DNA from 2 places in the Paenibacillus sp. FSL P4-0176 genome. Region 2 is predicted to be linked to the other one. Evidence: riboswitches for the same ligand, from Rfam matches in the RefSeq annotation. Region 2 holds a riboswitch; the other holds the start of a gene.
What was found. A riboswitch is a leader RNA that binds a small molecule or an ion and turns the genes downstream of it on or off. The one in region 2 is predicted to bind FMN.

Region 1 (8,065 bases), 680 kb from region 2:
ATCCAGGACAATCCCTTCAATTGAACATATTCAAATGCAAACGCAACCGGATCACTTACATTCAACATGTTATAAGGCACAATCCCTGTGAGGATCAACGATACAACAATGTAGAGAACCGTACAGATTGCCAGTGACGCAATAATTCCAATCGGCAAATCCCGTTGTGGCTGCTTAACTTCTTCTGCCGCTGTAGAGACCGCATCAAATCCGATATAGGCAAAAAATACCGTCGCTGCCCCTGCAGTTACACCCGAGATACCAAAAGGCAAAAATGGCTGCCAGTTGGTTGGCTCTACATAGAAAACACCTACACCAATGAAGATCAACACCACGATAATTTTAATCGCTACCATAATGCCGTTCGCACGAGCCGCTTCCTTCACCCCTCGGGTAAGCAGAAAAGTGATAATTAACGTAATGACCGCAGCTGTGATGTCAAAATAGGTTCCCTTTTCCGGGCTGAACGCACTCGTAAGCGCATGGGGTAACTCCAGCCCGAATCCGGACAACAACGTTTGAAAGTATCCAGACCATCCACTGGCTACCGCCGCACTCGCAAAACCATACTCCAATATCAGATCCCATCCCAGAATCCAGGCAATCACTTCGCCAAAAGCCGTATAGCTATAGGTGTACGCACTGCCCGAGGCCGGTATGCTTGAGGCAAATTCCGAGTAACATAATGCCGCGAATGCACATATGATACCTGCCAGTAAAAATGACAGTACAAGTCCCGGGCCCGCATACGTTGCGGCAGCTACACCAGTCAACACAAAAATCCCGGTACCAATAATGGCACCCACCCCAAGTGTGGTTAAGTCCAACGGACCCAGCGCCCTTTTCAATGCACTGCTGTTATCGCCCACGGAGGCAATTGGTTTTTTACGAAATAATGAAGATCGTTGTTTGTTCTCATGCATAATTATGTTCCTCTCGTCATGAATCTTGAATGTGCTATGGATGTAGCAGCGATTGGATGGCTTCCCATCTGTTCTATGAAAAAGTCATTTGTTCTATCTTATCGATCACCTATAAAAACCTATCGAATTCTACACGTTATCGCGTTGCTTGGTTAAATTTATTTTTGTAGATCACTTATTTTGTTCTTTTTCCACGAAATTTATCATGATCTGTTGCACGTGGATGAATATGAAAATGGATTTAAAACAAAACTGCGTATAATTTATATTATGCGCAGTTTTTATGAGCATAATTTTCTGCGAAAAACATCTCTGGTACCTTGTTATCTGAAGTTAAGAAAAAGAGAGCTCTTTTCGTCTTTTTCCGCTGTATCTTCCTACCTTATCCTGTCTAATTCCACGATATGAAGGCATGTCAAAGAGCCACATATCATTATGCGGCCCTTTATTTTTTACTATAGGTAGAAGTGTATATAAAAATACGAACTGACTTCATTTCAGGTTTTTATGAAAAAGTAAATTATGAGAAAGCAATTCTCTCTGCATCTGACATCCTGTATTGGGTTAACAAATAATCTTTGCTCTGCATCGCCGCATGACGAATCGCATCCAGATCAACATTCAACAGCTTACCCTCTCGCTTCACGAGTCTACCTGCCACAAAGACCGTATCCACGTTGGATGGATTGGCAAATTGCACAACAGCGCCGATTGGATCATGAACGGGGAACATATTCAAATCGGTGGTACGAATCATGATCAGATCCGCTTCTTTCCCTGGGGTCAACGTACCGACCTTCTGTTCTAATCCCAATGCTTGGGCACCAGCTGAAGTTGCAAATCTCAGCACTTGGCTGGACTGCAAGTTCAACTCACCAGGCATCTCACCCTGCTGCAAAAGTTGTTCATTGGCTCTGGATCGTTCAGCTTGAAGTGCAAACTTCATCTGCGAGAACATATCTCCGCCTGTGGACGTCACCACATCTACACCAAGTGTAGGGGTTCCCCCATGTTCAAGAAAATAGCCGGTGGCTGGATATCCATGCCCCATCATCATTTCAACCTCAGGTGTGACCGACAAGGAAGCTCCGCTATCTGCCAGCATTTTGTATTCATCCATGCCCATAGTGTTACCATGAACGATATTCACCCGTGGACTTAAGAGTCCCGCTTCGTACAAGTGACTGATCGAGCGATCCACAGATCCCCAACTGCCAAATCCGGCATGCATGGAACAGATCGCATCCAGTTCTTGTGCTAGCTCGATCTCTTTCACGGTTGTATCCCAATGACTGAACTCCGGACCACGAATGGCAAGCCCATAAGTAAGCAATTGATCCCGTGATGAAAAATAACGTTCTTTGACTCTTCTCACATCATTATTCGAATACGTGAGTTGACTATCCCGATTCCAGTAGTCCGTCTCACCAGGTACTCCGTGAGCAAATACCGCCCGAATGCCAGCATCCTGAAGTCCACGAATCAGTTCATCCGTATGGTCAGGGGAATATGGCATGCTCCAATCCATTACTGTCGTCACTCCTGCGTTAAGCGCTTCCAAGGAACCGAGCAGGTTGGCAATATAACTATCTTGTGGGCGGAGCTTGCTTCCCATCGCACCATAATAGAGATTTTGCAAATAAACTGGTAACGACCAGTTGGTTCCCGCTGTTTTGACAAGTGATTCCCACATATGCCGATGTGTGTCCACCAGCCCAGGCATAATAATCATCGATGAAGCATCAATGATCTCCGCATCCGGAATATCCAGGTCGGGCTGAATAGCCATGATCAGTGAATCCTGAATCAAAACGTCCGCCCTCTTATACTGTCCAATTTTAGCATCCATCGACAACACACAGCCATTTTTCAACAGATAACTTGTCCGCACAAGAAACATCTCCCATCTATTTTGGTTTGAAAGACGATCACATCCTGCTTACGAATCCGTACTGCTTCTGACTATTTTTTCGCTAGTATATATACATTATATAGTTATTGTTAGTATTTATCAATTTTGGGATTTACGTTTCGCCCGAAATCTTCTGACCTTCATCAGATTGCCACACATCTTATCATCACAGTACTTCTGTGTTCTGCTTCGGGTATCATCATAGAACATCCAGCGACAATCCGAATTATCACAGATCCGGATCCTGCCGCCTTCTCCCTCTACCAAAGTCAAAGCAAAGTCAGCAGCTACCTCAGCCATAACCTGACTCCAATGTGCTTCTACAGCTACCAGTTGGAGTTTCAGTTCCTGATCAATTGTAGTCAATGTTCTTCTCACATGCCCTGCTTCCATAACGCCGTTCAACCATTGTTTTTCTATATCCGTTAATGATGCTCCAGAAGATAAGCGGGCTCCAAGAGCTATCAATTCATTCCTGAAATTTCTCATCGACAACTCCTCTTCTGGAGATGCAGGGACAGAAGCGTTAAGTTGCCATCGTTCCAGAAAATCTTGCTGCCAGTTCGCCTTCCCAAGTCTGTCCTCCGATCGATCTCCCCCACGCCAATCGTGATAATCGCTGTTTACAAAATCGGTCCATAATCTGTCCATATATACCTCCGTTTATGTAACCATCTAAGTAAACAAAGAAGGTTACAACTCGTCTTTGATGTGTTATATTGAGTGTAACCTTATTAATCAGTTTTAGCTAGTTACATCACCTATCACAATTATACGCAAGGAGGAAAAGGCAATGACAAAAACAACAGCACTAGATGTGTTACTTATTCAAAAGGATGATACTTGGGATCAATGTAATTGGATTGTACCTTTGTCGAAATCCTTGGAGGGTCTTACAGCAGAACAAGCAGCCTGGATTCCACCCTCAGGAGGATTAAGCATCTGGCAGTTGGTTAACCATATGTATTATTACAACCATCGCTTATTATGTCGCATGCAAGGTAAGGAGCCTACCCTTCCTGCTGTAGACTCCAATGAATACACATTTGGGAATCCTGGAGATGCAACGGACGCAGCTAGTTGGAATACACTGATGCAGGGTACAACTCGATTAGCCCAGCAGTTGCGAGATCAATTGGCTGCACTACAAGAGTCAGATCTTGAAGCCGCATATATGGATTCCGAAGAGAAATGGGCACACGAACTAGCTCGCTGGGTACTCCATGATGCGTATCACGCAGGTCAGATCGTGCTCCTTCGCAGACAGCAAGGAAGCTGGAAAATCGTTTTCTAAAAAAAATGCTTGAACTGCTAGCGCTTACAGGAATAAGATGAACTTATTAATGTTACAGCTTGTTCAACACACTATATAATTGAATAGGATCTTCGGGGTAGGGTGCAATTCCCAACCGGCGGTGATGTTCTTCGGAACCAGCCCGCGACTCGCTATTTGTTCTTAACGAAGGACATCTAGCGACTGACTTGGTGTGAATCCAAGGCCGACGGTACAGTCCGGATGAGAGAAGATCAACACATTGACATGCCGTTCACGGGAAGGCCTCTTTCCTGACGCATGTCCTTGGATGAGCCCCCGTTTATTTGGTATATACCAAAACGGGGGCTTTTGTCGATTTTGCCAACTGAAGATTCCGTGTTCTGACGAAGGAGTCCTGAATATGGAAAAGACATCAGCAGCATCACCTGTTTACCGCAAGGAACGAAGTAATACCGGATTCTGGCTTGTAGTTCTCGGCGCCGCCTTATGGGGTGTCGACCCCCTCTTCCGCATTATTTTGCTAAATACGATGACATCCACGCAGATTGTACTGGTGGAACATATCATCGTCAGTCTTATTGCCATTCCCGTACTGTGGAAATTTCGGGCTGATCTGAAAAACCTGCGCGCTCGCCACTGGATTGCCGTGATTTTTATCTCATGGGGAGGATCAGCACTCGCAACGGTATTGTTCACCATGGCGCTTACACATAACGATCCGAATACGGTGCTGTTATTGCAAAAAATGCAACCACTCTTCGCTATCGTGCTGGCTAAACTGTTATTAAAAGAAACGTTGCCTCGCCGCTTCGGTGGATTGTTCTTCATTGCATTAGCAGGAACGTACCTGCTTACATTTGGATTCACATTGCCATTAGGTAACTGGGACAACTGGATTCATGCTGGAAGCTTGTTATCCCTTGGGGCTGCTGCCCTATGGGGAGGTTCAACCGTTATGGGACGATTGATGCTGGGTCAGGCGCGTTACGAAACCGTCACCTCCCTGCGCTTTGTCGTTGCTCTCCCGCTCCTGATCTTTATGACGTGGAACGAAGGTGCGGCATGGACGTTCCCGTCCGGAACGGGTGAACAGACTGCTGTCATCCTCAACATTCTCGGTCAGGCATTGTTACCAGGTTTGCTCAGTCTTCTGTTGTATTACAAAGGTCTGTCGTCAACCAAAGCCTCTGTTGCAACACTCGCAGAACTTAGCTTCCCGATGGCTGGTGTGTTGGTGAACTGGATTGCTTTCCGTACACTGATTACATGGGAGCAGCTTCTTGGTTTTATCCTGATCTGGGTGGCCCTCTTCGCCATTTCCAGACAGCAGGAAAGATCATCAACTGGGGCCGATGCTGCACCGAAGCTGCGTACAGAGTAAGTGGATATATCTGAGGTTCACATATAAACAAATAGTTAATATAAATGTAAAATAAAACCATTGCACATCAAATTAGATGAGCAGTGGTTTTATTTTATTGCCATTACTCGATTATTACTCGATCATTTTCTCAATTAGCAAAATGAGCTATTAACCCTGTGCTTTATTTCTATATCGCATATGCAAATCCCCCTCTTTTTCCTCCAACCTCATAACGAGTATGCATATCATCGCACTACTTCTCTTCTATCTTTTGTCTTTTGTCTAATCCGGTGGTACGATGACATATGGAATAAACAGATGAATTATATTCAGAGAGGAACGATCATAATGTCTTCATTCTCATATACCTCCTACGACGCCGTAGGTTTGGCTGAACTGATCCGATCCCGGGAAGTATCCCCGGTTGAAATGCTTGAAGCGGCGTTTGCACGCCTTGAAGAAGTGAATCCGCAACTTAATGCGGTTATTCGTACATATGAATCTCGTGCACGGGAGGAAGCCGGTTTGGTTCGACCTGGAGAACAACCTTTTGCCGGTGTTCCCCTGCTCCTGAAAGATATCTCGCAATCCTTGGAAGGTGAATTTCTGACTTCAGGCTCACGTTTGTTCAGCGAGCATCGGTCATTACGCAATTCCAATTTTGTCACTCGACTCCGTGATGCAGGCTTTATCTTCATAGGACATACCAATACGCCTGAATTTGGTTTGAAAAATATTACCGAGCCCCGTCTTCATGGTCCCACTCGCAATCCATGGAATATCAATCACTCCCCGGGTGGTTCAAGTGGTGGTGCCGCTGCTGCTGTAGCTTCGGGTATTGTTCCTCTTGCCGGAGCCAGTGACGGAGGAGGTTCGATTCGTATCCCGGCTTCCTTTAGCGGATTGTTTGGGTTAAAGCCAACCCGCGGGCGCACACCTGTAGGACCGGGAGTTGGTCGTCAATGGCAAGGCGCATCGATTGATTTTGCCCTCTCTCGCTCGGTTCGGGACAGTGCTGCATTGCTTGATACGTTACAAGTCATTCAGCCCGAAGCTGCGTTCCATGCTCCACTCTTTCCAGGCAGTTACTTGGCTGATATGAGCTATCCACATCAACGCAAACTGAAAATTGCATACACAACGGATTCACCCGTGGGAACACCTGTCAGCGCAGAAGCCAAAGAGTCTGTATACAAGCTCGTTCGCTGGTTGGAAGATCAAGGTCATCATGTTGAGGAAAAACTGAGTCCAGTCAATGGAGTTCGGTTGATGGAGAACTATTACATGATGAACAGTGGTGAGATGGCTGCGATGATCTCTTCTATGGAACGCTCCATGGGCCGGGCTCTGACCTCCGATGATATGGAGATTGAATCTTGGGTTCTGGCTGAAGCAGGCAAAAAGGTGTCCGCTGCGGAATTTGTACATAGCTTAGCTGAATGGGATGTAGCTGCAGCCCAGATGTCCACTTTGTTCGAGCGTTATGACTTCTACGTCACACCTGTTAATGCTTTTCCTGCGCCTAAGATTGGTGAATTAACACCTCATGACGAACAGATCCGTAATCTGATGCGAATTAGTGAATTGGACAAGACCCAGCAGCAGCAACTCATTTATGAAATGTTTGAGCCAAGTCTTACGTATACACCGTTCACCCAGCTTGCAAATCTGACAGGTCAGCCTGCGATAAGTGTACCTCTGCATATGACACCTGAAGGGTTGCCAATGGGCGTTCAAGTGATGGCAACCAAGGGACGCGAAGATTGGTTATTACACCTGGCTGGACAGCTTGAACAATCAGACCTCTGGATCGGGATGAGAGGTAATCCACTATTTCCAGCATAAAGACGTATTATGTGGTGTGTTAAATTTACCATTGGATGTTCCTGCCTGAGTACAGAGTGCATCGCCATAAAAGTGCATGAAAGCATCATCTGTTCCGCATACTGAAAGCAAACAGTAGCGGAGGAATGTAACAGATGAATACAAATCAGCGCCATAAACAGTCTTATCGTATCCCAGCCAAAACGGGATATGCCTTGAAAGTAAACAAGGGTTCTTTACTACGCATAACGGATCTGGAGGGACAGCAAGTCATTGATTTTGTGGCATATGATGCTACAGATGCTAACCATCGCTTGGACCCCGGCGTGACAATGGACGTATTGCGTACTTATCGAATTAAACCGGGACAGTTTGTGTATTCCAATCAGTATCAACCTTTACTCAAGATTGTCCGTGACACCGTTGGGGTACATGATTTCTTCAACTCCGCTTGTCGCCCAGAGATGTATGAGGTGTTATACGACAAAAAGGATCATGCCAGTTGTTATCACAATCTGAACACGGCACTGGAACCCTTTGGGATTCTACCACCAGACCAACACTATCCGTTTAACCTGTTTATGAAGTCCGTTGTAGACAGTGAAGGCAAGATTGATGTTGTAGCTCCCGACTCTCGTGCAGGTGATTATGTCGAGATGGAGGCATTAATGGATCTCACAATTGGGCTCTCCGCCTGTCCTTGTGAAGAAAGCTCATGCAACGGATATAACTGCACCCCTATTCAATTGGATGTGGAACTTTAACAG
Region 2 (8,065 bases):
GTATTTGAGCTAAATCATGAAAAAAGTTGCCGTTTTTTTTGCGATCCAGACATTTTCGGTGTACACTAAGAAAAGTGCTGTAATGCTTGGCCCAGGGTCATGCGTTCTGGCACCATTAACGATGGTCAATACGAAAGGAGTCATTTACATATGGCGAAACAAGCGAAAATTAAATTGGCAAACGGCGGAGAAGTTCTGATCGATCTGTTCGATCAAGAAGCTCCAAACACAGTAGCAAACTTTGAGAAACTGGCTAACTCCGGTTTCTACAATGGTCTTACATTCCACCGCGTTATTCCGGGCTTTGTAGCTCAAGGCGGATGCCCTAACGGTAGCGGTGCAGGTGGCCCAGGTTACACAATCAACTGTGAAATTAACCCGAACAAACATGAGCGCGGAACACTTGCTATGGCACATGCTGGCCGTAACACAGGTGGAAGCCAGTTCTACATCTGCTACCAACCACAACCACATTTGGATGGACAACATACTGTATTTGGTAAAGTAACTAAAGGTATGGAGTTCGTGGACGCTTTAGAAGGTAAAGACAAAATGGAAACTGTTGAAGTTGTAGAAGCTTAATACCTTCACCTTAACTGGATCCAAACATGAAGTGCTTCTTTTATAGAAGCACTTTTTTTATTTTTTACATACTTCAAATCGATAATTAGAAAGGATGAATATAACCTTGGATATGGTTACTCAGCTAAGCTTGTTAAAACAAATTTATAGTGAGCGCACGTTGTGGGATGAAGAACTGCAGGCATCGCGCCATGTCGTTCCGGATAGTCTATCGGTAAAGGATCGAGAAGCGCTTGAGGCAGCCGGGCATGAACCGAATCGCTTTGTACGTCCGCAACATGATGAAACGATTACTGAGCTGAAAAAAGTTGCGAATCAATGGACGATCAATGATGCAGCGCAGGCCTTTGTATCCTCTTTGTGGTCAGCACCCATGATCTGGCGTTCGTTGCTTACGGGCAAGCTTATTGCGAGCAGTATGCCAAGCCATGAACATACGCCATATCCATCTTCGAACACTTGTAAGATCTGCGGATTAAGTGTAGATCAAGCAACCGACACAACGCTACAATGGTATTGGCGGATGACCAATGGAACACCGTTGGACGGTGATCCTTTTGGATATGTGTTGGCACTTCGAGAGCTGGCTACCGCGCAGGAGCTTCCAATACCCAATAAGTACGACCGCTGGACATTCCGTGCGGTGTTAACGGTGTTGCGCGAATTACCTCCCAAAACACGTTACAGCAAGGCAGCAGTAGCGCTCAAGAAGGAACGTCTTTTGCCTACACAGAAGGAATATGCCTACCGTGATTTACTTGAGACGTTAGCTCTGATTGGCATATTGGATACGCCGGAACATCCTGGAATGATCACGGAATTCACCTCTTACATGCAGCGTGACGCACGCCCCAATGTGCGGGTTGAAGTGCAGGCCCCTCTGGCGTGGTGGGACTCATCTGTCGGAATTAATGAGAACAACCTGAACAAGATATTTCATGATTTTGATCTGAATAACATATCACTTGCGGATAAGCCTGATGAGAGTCCAGCTGTAAAGGACACGATCTTAGGGGCATTGGAGAAGAAGAGAAGTGTTCGCGGAAAAGTACCAAAGGCATCTCCTGATGCAGGTACCGGGGAGGTACAGTCTGGCGATGTGTATGCTGTTCGGGTCCGGGAAGGTGTATGGGTGACTGTATATTGTCATGAAGTCAGAGACAAGCGCGTCATTGTCGAATATCTGGATGGAGTCTTCCCAGAGATGCCGGGAAAAGCAGATTTGCATGGGACGTTTCGACCGAGAGCGAATGGACGCTGGAAATGCTCGGCTATTGCGATTGATTCCACAAGTTGGGTCAGAAGGGTGGCAAGAGAGTTTCCGCTTCCGACTTCGCCCCTGCAAGAACCTGACCGCACTCCATTCCATAATGCCAAAGAATTAAAGCATATGGCGAGCTGGTGTTTTCCTGATATGTAGAATGTTGCGATGGATGTGAAAATGGGCCACCAAGCAAAAACCGTACCTCCTTGAGAGGAAGCGGTTTTTTGTTGTTTCTTAGCTTATTAAAAGTTAGTATGTGACAAAAAGGAACAAAAAACAATTGATTTTTTGGCATTAAAGTGCTAACATCCAAGTAATAACGAAAGCAATCCTTCAGGGCAGGGTGTAATTCCCTACCGGCGGTGATGCAGGAAGTGTAAGGACCTATGTGTCCAGCACTTGATGCAAAGTCCGTGACCTGTCTGCCATTGGCAGATGGCTGATCTGGTGTAATTCCAGAACCGACAGTATAGTCTGGATGGGAGAAGGAGAGGTGCAGACCTAACAGGTTTGCATTCAGCAGGAGTATTGCTGCACAGTCACGATTTTATGATGTCTTGCACTGTGCAGGGAAGATCCGGATACGCCGGACAGTTCCATACATATGCCGCACTATAAAAGCTCTTTACCTGTGATTGATGTTCATTAAGGTATGTGTCTATTTTCACTTGCCCGAAATGAAGATTTGGGCAAAGTGTTGGCGTGCTGTATCCATTTCACTCCTGCTGGTGACATTTGTCTCTCATCATCCCCATCGAACTGATTGTTCGACGGGGATTTTTTAATAAACAAGACTTTAAACCGCGGGGTGAACGGATTTGGAAATGATCAATGATGAATTTTATATGGCACTGGCATTGGATATGGCGGAACGAGCACAGGGACAGACCGGGATTAATCCGGTTGTTGGATGTGTAGTTGTGAAAGAGGGTCGTATTGTAGGCCTGGGGAGCCATCTGAAACGTGGAACCGGTCATGCAGAGGTGCATGCACTTAACATGGCAGGCAGTGATGCAGAAGGAAGTACGGTATACGTTACACTTGAGCCTTGTAGTCATTATGGCAAGACGCCACCTTGTAGTGAACGCCTGATTCATGAAAAGGTGAAACGTGTTGTGGTATGTTGTGAAGATCCAAATCCGCAAGTATCCGGCAGGGGCATAAGCATGCTTCGTCAACAAGGCATTGAAGTTGAAGTTGGCGTACTGCGTGAGCGAGGAAGACGTATGAATGAAAAATTCATTAAGTTTATTACAACGGGTCTACCTTTTGTGACACTGAAAACGGCTACTACTTTGGATGGGAAAATTGCTACTCGCAGCGGAGACAGCAAGTGGATCTCTAACGAGCCCGCTCGTGAGATTGTGCATGCCCTTCGTCATCGTCACCAGGGAATCATGGTTGGCGTCGACACGGTAATCGCCGATAATCCGGAACTTACTACCCGTTTGCAAGTCGAAGGCATTAGTCCAGTGCGCATTGTAGTGGATTCCAAGTTACGTCTTCCCGTAGGTGCCAAAATGGTTAAGGATGGTCTTGCTCTAACATGGGTGCTGACAACAGACGAAGCCAGTCCTGAAGCTGCTGAACGTTTGGAAGCCTACGGCGTCGAGATTATACGCTGTGGTCCTGGACCACGTGTGGATCTGTTGAGCGGACTTAGCAAGTTGGGTGAACGTGATATAGGTTCGATTTTGCTTGAAGGTGGAGGCACCTTGAATGGAGCCATGTTGGAGGCACGGTTGGTTGATCGACTGCTTATGTTTATCGCTCCGAAGATTGTAGGCGGTTATGATACACCTGGAAGCTTCCGCTTCGAGGGTGTGGAACGTATGAATCAGGCGATTCAATTGAATCAGTTGGAGATTGAACAAGTTGGAGATAATATCAGCATTGGTGGTATTCCGGTGTGGCCTGAATAAATAAATGGATTTGAAAGTAGAAAGTTAGGTTTTTTATAACTTGAAAAAGGGAGGCGGCAGCATGTTTACCGGTTTGGTGGAAGAAGTCGGTCAGATCCGGCGTATTGGTCGGAAAGGCGAAGCGATGGTCCTGAATATCGGAGCTTCCGCCATCATGGACGATCTGAAGATTGGTGATAGTGTAGCAGTGAACGGCGTGTGCTTAACTGCGACAACGCTCGAAGGTGGAGGTTTTACCGCCGATGTAATGCCTGAAACCTATCGCCATACCAATCTCAGTCAGCTGCAATCTGGCAGTAAAGTTAATCTGGAGCGGGCCATGCAATCAGGCGGTCGTTTTGGCGGACATATCGTACAGGGCCATGTTGATGGTACTGGAGTGATTGGCAGTATAACACGTGATCAGAATGCAATTGTGTTTGAGATTAAGCCTGATGATCACCAGTTGTTCAAATATCTGATCCCCAAAGGATCGGTTACACTGGATGGCATTAGCTTGACCGTTGTCCATACGTCGGATACCGCATTCACGGTTTCCATTATCCCGCATACCATTGGTGAAACTGTACTAAATGTGAAAAAGACAGGGGATACCATTAATATCGAATGCGATATTTTGGGCAAATATGTGGATCATCTGCTCCAGTATGGGAGAGGACATCGGGAGACAGATGCTGGCAAGCCGCGCAGTATCAGTGAAGATTTTCTCTCCAATCACGGATTTGCATAAATAGAGAACAGAAATTAACTGGAGGTGGACCAATGTCAGAACAATCCATTCTGGACACAATAGAAGAAGCCATATATGATCTCATGCGAGGTAAACCTGTCATTGTTGTGGATGATGAAGATCGGGAGAATGAAGGCGATTTTATCGCTTTGGCCGAAAAGGCGACGCCTGAAGTCATTAATTTCATGATTACCGAAGGTAGAGGTCTGGTCTGTGTTCCGATTACACAACAACGTGCGGACGAACTTAACCTGAAACCGATGGTTCAACAAAATACGGATTTCCATGGAACAGCCTTCACCGTCTCTGTGGATCACAAAGATACAACAACAGGTATCTCGGCACATGAACGTTCTATTACTGTGAAAGGCCTAATCGATCCTGAGGCAAAAGCCGGGGACTTCCGTAAGCCTGGTCACATGTTCCCGCTGATTGCAAAAGACGGCGGTGTACTTCGTCGTGCCGGACATACGGAAGCGGCTGTAGATCTCGCTATCATGTGTGGTTCCTACCCTGCTGGCGTTATTTGTGAAGTGATTAAGGAAGATGGCACGATGGCCAGACTTCCGGATCTGCAGGAGATTGCCCGCAAGCATGATCTGAAGCTGATCAGTATTCAGGACATGATTCGTTACCGTAACGAAAAAGAGCAACTGGTTCAACGTGAAGTGGCTGTGCGTATGCCGACGGACTTTGGTGAGTTTCAAGCGGTGGCTTATACAAACGCTGTGGACAATAAGGAACATGTGGCTCTGGTCAAAGGAGAAATTGATGGTTCGAAACCCGTACTTGTACGTGTACACTCTGAATGTTTGACAGGTGATGTATTCCATTCGCATCGTTGTGACTGTGGTCCGCAGTTTGATGCGGCACTCAAACAGATCCACGAGGAAGGCAATGGCGTACTGCTTTATATGAGACAGGAAGGTCGGGGTATTGGCCTGATCAACAAACTCAAAGCCTATAAGTTGCAAGAGGAAGGTATGGATACTGTTGATGCAAACCTGAGTTTGGGTTTTGCTGCTGACTTGCGTGATTACGGAATTGGCGCTCAAATTCTGAAAGACCTTGGGGTTCGTCAGATCAGACTGCTAACTAACAACCCTCGTAAAATTAAAGGCCTTGAAGGATATGGACTTGAAGTCGTAGAGCGTGTCGCGATCCAGATGGAGGAGAACGAGGACAATACGGTGTATCTTCATACCAAGCAAGCCAAGCTGGGGCATATGCTCAAGTTTGATGATATCGAGCAGAACGAACAGTAAATATATTTTAGATGAATAACGTTCACCATGTAATTTATGGAAGAGATTACTTAGGGATTTCCGTTACTTACATTACATTATACCGTTAGGGAGATGACTTGAATGCCACAATTTTTTGAAGGACATTTAGTATCAGAAGGATCCAGATATGGAGTTGTCGTTGGACGTTTTAACGAATTCATTACCAGTAAATTGCTTAGCGCAGCACTCGATGCATTCAAACGCCACGGCGTGCAGGATGATGAAGTGGATGTAGCCTGGGTTCCAGGTGCGTTCGAAATCCCTTTGATTGCGCAGAAAATGGCGGAGAGCGGCAAGTATGATGCGGTGATTACCCTGGGAACCGTTATTCGTGGATCAACTACGCATTACGATTATGTGTGCAACGAGATGGCTAAAGGGGTAGCAGCAATTAACCTGAAAACTGGCGTGCCTACGATCTTTGGACTGGTTACAACAGAAAATATTGAACAAGCGATTGAACGTGCCGGAACCAAGGCGGGTAACAAAGGATGGGATGCAGCTACGGCGGCAATTGAGATGGCAAACTTGACGAAACAGCTAAAATAGTGCTTATTTAATAGTAGTGCCCTGCTTTGCGCAGACGAACACGGGAAACCGGATTCGGACGGCTTAGCAGGGTTTTGGATTTTTCTGGCGGGAGGATTCGTCTAGTGACGGTAGTTACATACAAACTGGAGACTTTTGAAGGGCCTTTGGATCTGCTGCTTCATCTGATTGATAAGGCTGAAATTCATATCCAGGATATTCCCATCAGCGATATTACCGATCAATACATGGCGTATCTGCATTCGATGCAGGAACTGGAACTGGATATTACGAGTGAATTTCTGGTCATGGCAGCAACATTGCTGTCGATCAAGAGCAAACTTTTACTGCCCAAACCACCGGTCATTGAGGACTTAGAGGATTATGATTATATGGAAGAAGAAGATTATGATCCACGTGCAGAGCTGATTGCGCGTCTGATAGAATATCGCAAGTACAAGGGAATTGCGCGTCATCTTCATGAACGGGAGTGGGAACGCAGTCTTATATTTTCCAAAGAGCCCGAGGATCTGCGCCCCTATATGCCCGTAGAAGCCCAATCGAACCCGGTTGAGGGTTTACACACCTCTGACCTGATTGCAGCATTTCAGAAGGCGCTACGCAAGGCTGAGAAGCGTACAACCGTAACCCGGATCAAACGGGATGAGATTTCGGTTAAGGATCGGATACGGGATGTCATCGGCGCTTTGGAAAGTATGGGGCCGGGAGGCAGGCTGTTATTCTCCAAGTTGATGGATGAACATATCTATCGCCATGAGATTGTTGTCACTTTTCTGGCGGTGCTGGAACTGATGAAGATGAAGCAGATTGTCTGTTATCAGGAACGGATGTTTGAGGATATCGTTATGGAGTGGAGAGGGGAAACAAAGAATCATGGATTTTCCGAAATTGAAATCGATTATTGAAGGCCTGCTGTTTTTGTCCGGAGAAGAAGGTCTGAGTATCAAACAAATCGCCGAGATCGTCGACCAGCGAGTGGAGCTTGTAACGGACGCGATTGAGGAGATGATTCATGAATTTTCACAGCAGGGACGAGGTGTACAGATTCTCAAGATCGCTGGTGTAGTTCAGTTGGGCACCTTGCCTGACCACGCTGTATATTTCGAGAAACTGGCATACTCTCCCGCGCGTACGTCCTTATCCCAAGCGGCTCTGGAGACGCTGGCTATTGTAGCGTACCGGCAGCCCATTACACGGGTAGAGATTGAGGAAATCCGCGGTGTAAAATCGGAGCGGGCCATCCATACGCTTGTGAATAAGGATCTAATTATTGAAGTGGGACGAGCCGAGGCGATCGGACGACCAATTCTGTATGGAACGACCAAGTCATTCCTGGATTATTTCGGACTGGCTTCAATTAAAGACCTTCCGGAACCAGGTTTGTTCGAAGATTCGGAAAACCTGGAAGAAGAGACACAACTGTTATTCAACAAACTGGATTTGCAACAACTGGAACCGGAAAGTGCTGATCCGGCGGATGATCTAAGTCATATCGACAACGAAGACGATAATAACGATTCTTCACTCTAATTTGCAAGCTCATACTAACCGACACCCATCAGTGGAGTCGGTTTTTTTGTGCATTGTTTTAGATAAATGGTGAATAGAACAGTTTCCAAACAAATATGTAATGGGATTTTTAGGAGAGACGTGAATTTTTTCCTATCCAGAGTGCCATACTAGACGAGAAAAGAATTGAGGGCTTGGAGGTAAGGCCTGTGTGGATTTGGCT

Region 1: it holds a riboswitch for FMN, as region 2 does, so the genes downstream of both, MKY95_RS18145 (DMT family transporter) here and ribD (bifunctional diaminohydroxyphosphoribosylaminopyrimidine deaminase/5-amino-6-(5-phosphoribosylamino)uracil reductase RibD) in region 2, are expected to answer to the same signal.

Annotation. Positions count from the first base shown of each region.
Region 1 covers NZ_CP150242.1:4,027,422-4,035,486, forward strand. The annotation lists gene MKY95_RS18125 (amino acid permease) at 1-923, opposite strand, end outside; gene MKY95_RS18130 (amidohydrolase family protein) at 1,444-2,823, opposite strand; gene MKY95_RS18135 (CGNR zinc finger domain-containing protein) at 2,935-3,486, opposite strand; gene MKY95_RS18140 (DinB family protein) at 3,629-4,129, shown strand; FMN riboswitch at 4,214-4,367, shown strand; gene MKY95_RS18145 (DMT family transporter) at 4,512-5,492, shown strand; gene MKY95_RS18150 (amidase) at 5,823-7,319, shown strand; gene MKY95_RS18155 (urea carboxylase-associated family protein) at 7,454-8,062, shown strand.
Region 2 covers NZ_CP150242.1:4,707,971-4,716,035, reverse strand. The annotation lists gene MKY95_RS21890 (peptidylprolyl isomerase) at 151-582, shown strand; gene MKY95_RS21885 (hypothetical protein) at 713-2,002, shown strand; FMN riboswitch at 2,172-2,340, shown strand; gene ribD (bifunctional diaminohydroxyphosphoribosylaminopyrimidine deaminase/5-amino-6-(5-phosphoribosylamino)uracil reductase RibD) at 2,665-3,768, shown strand; gene ribE (riboflavin synthase) at 3,830-4,498, shown strand; gene MKY95_RS21870 (bifunctional 3,4-dihydroxy-2-butanone-4-phosphate synthase/GTP cyclohydrolase II) at 4,531-5,763, shown strand; gene ribE (6,7-dimethyl-8-ribityllumazine synthase) at 5,866-6,333, shown strand; gene MKY95_RS21860 (segregation/condensation protein A) at 6,438-7,238, shown strand; gene scpB (SMC-Scp complex subunit ScpB) at 7,207-7,863, shown strand; gene MKY95_RS21850 (DUF2953 domain-containing protein) at 8,052-8,065, shown strand, end outside.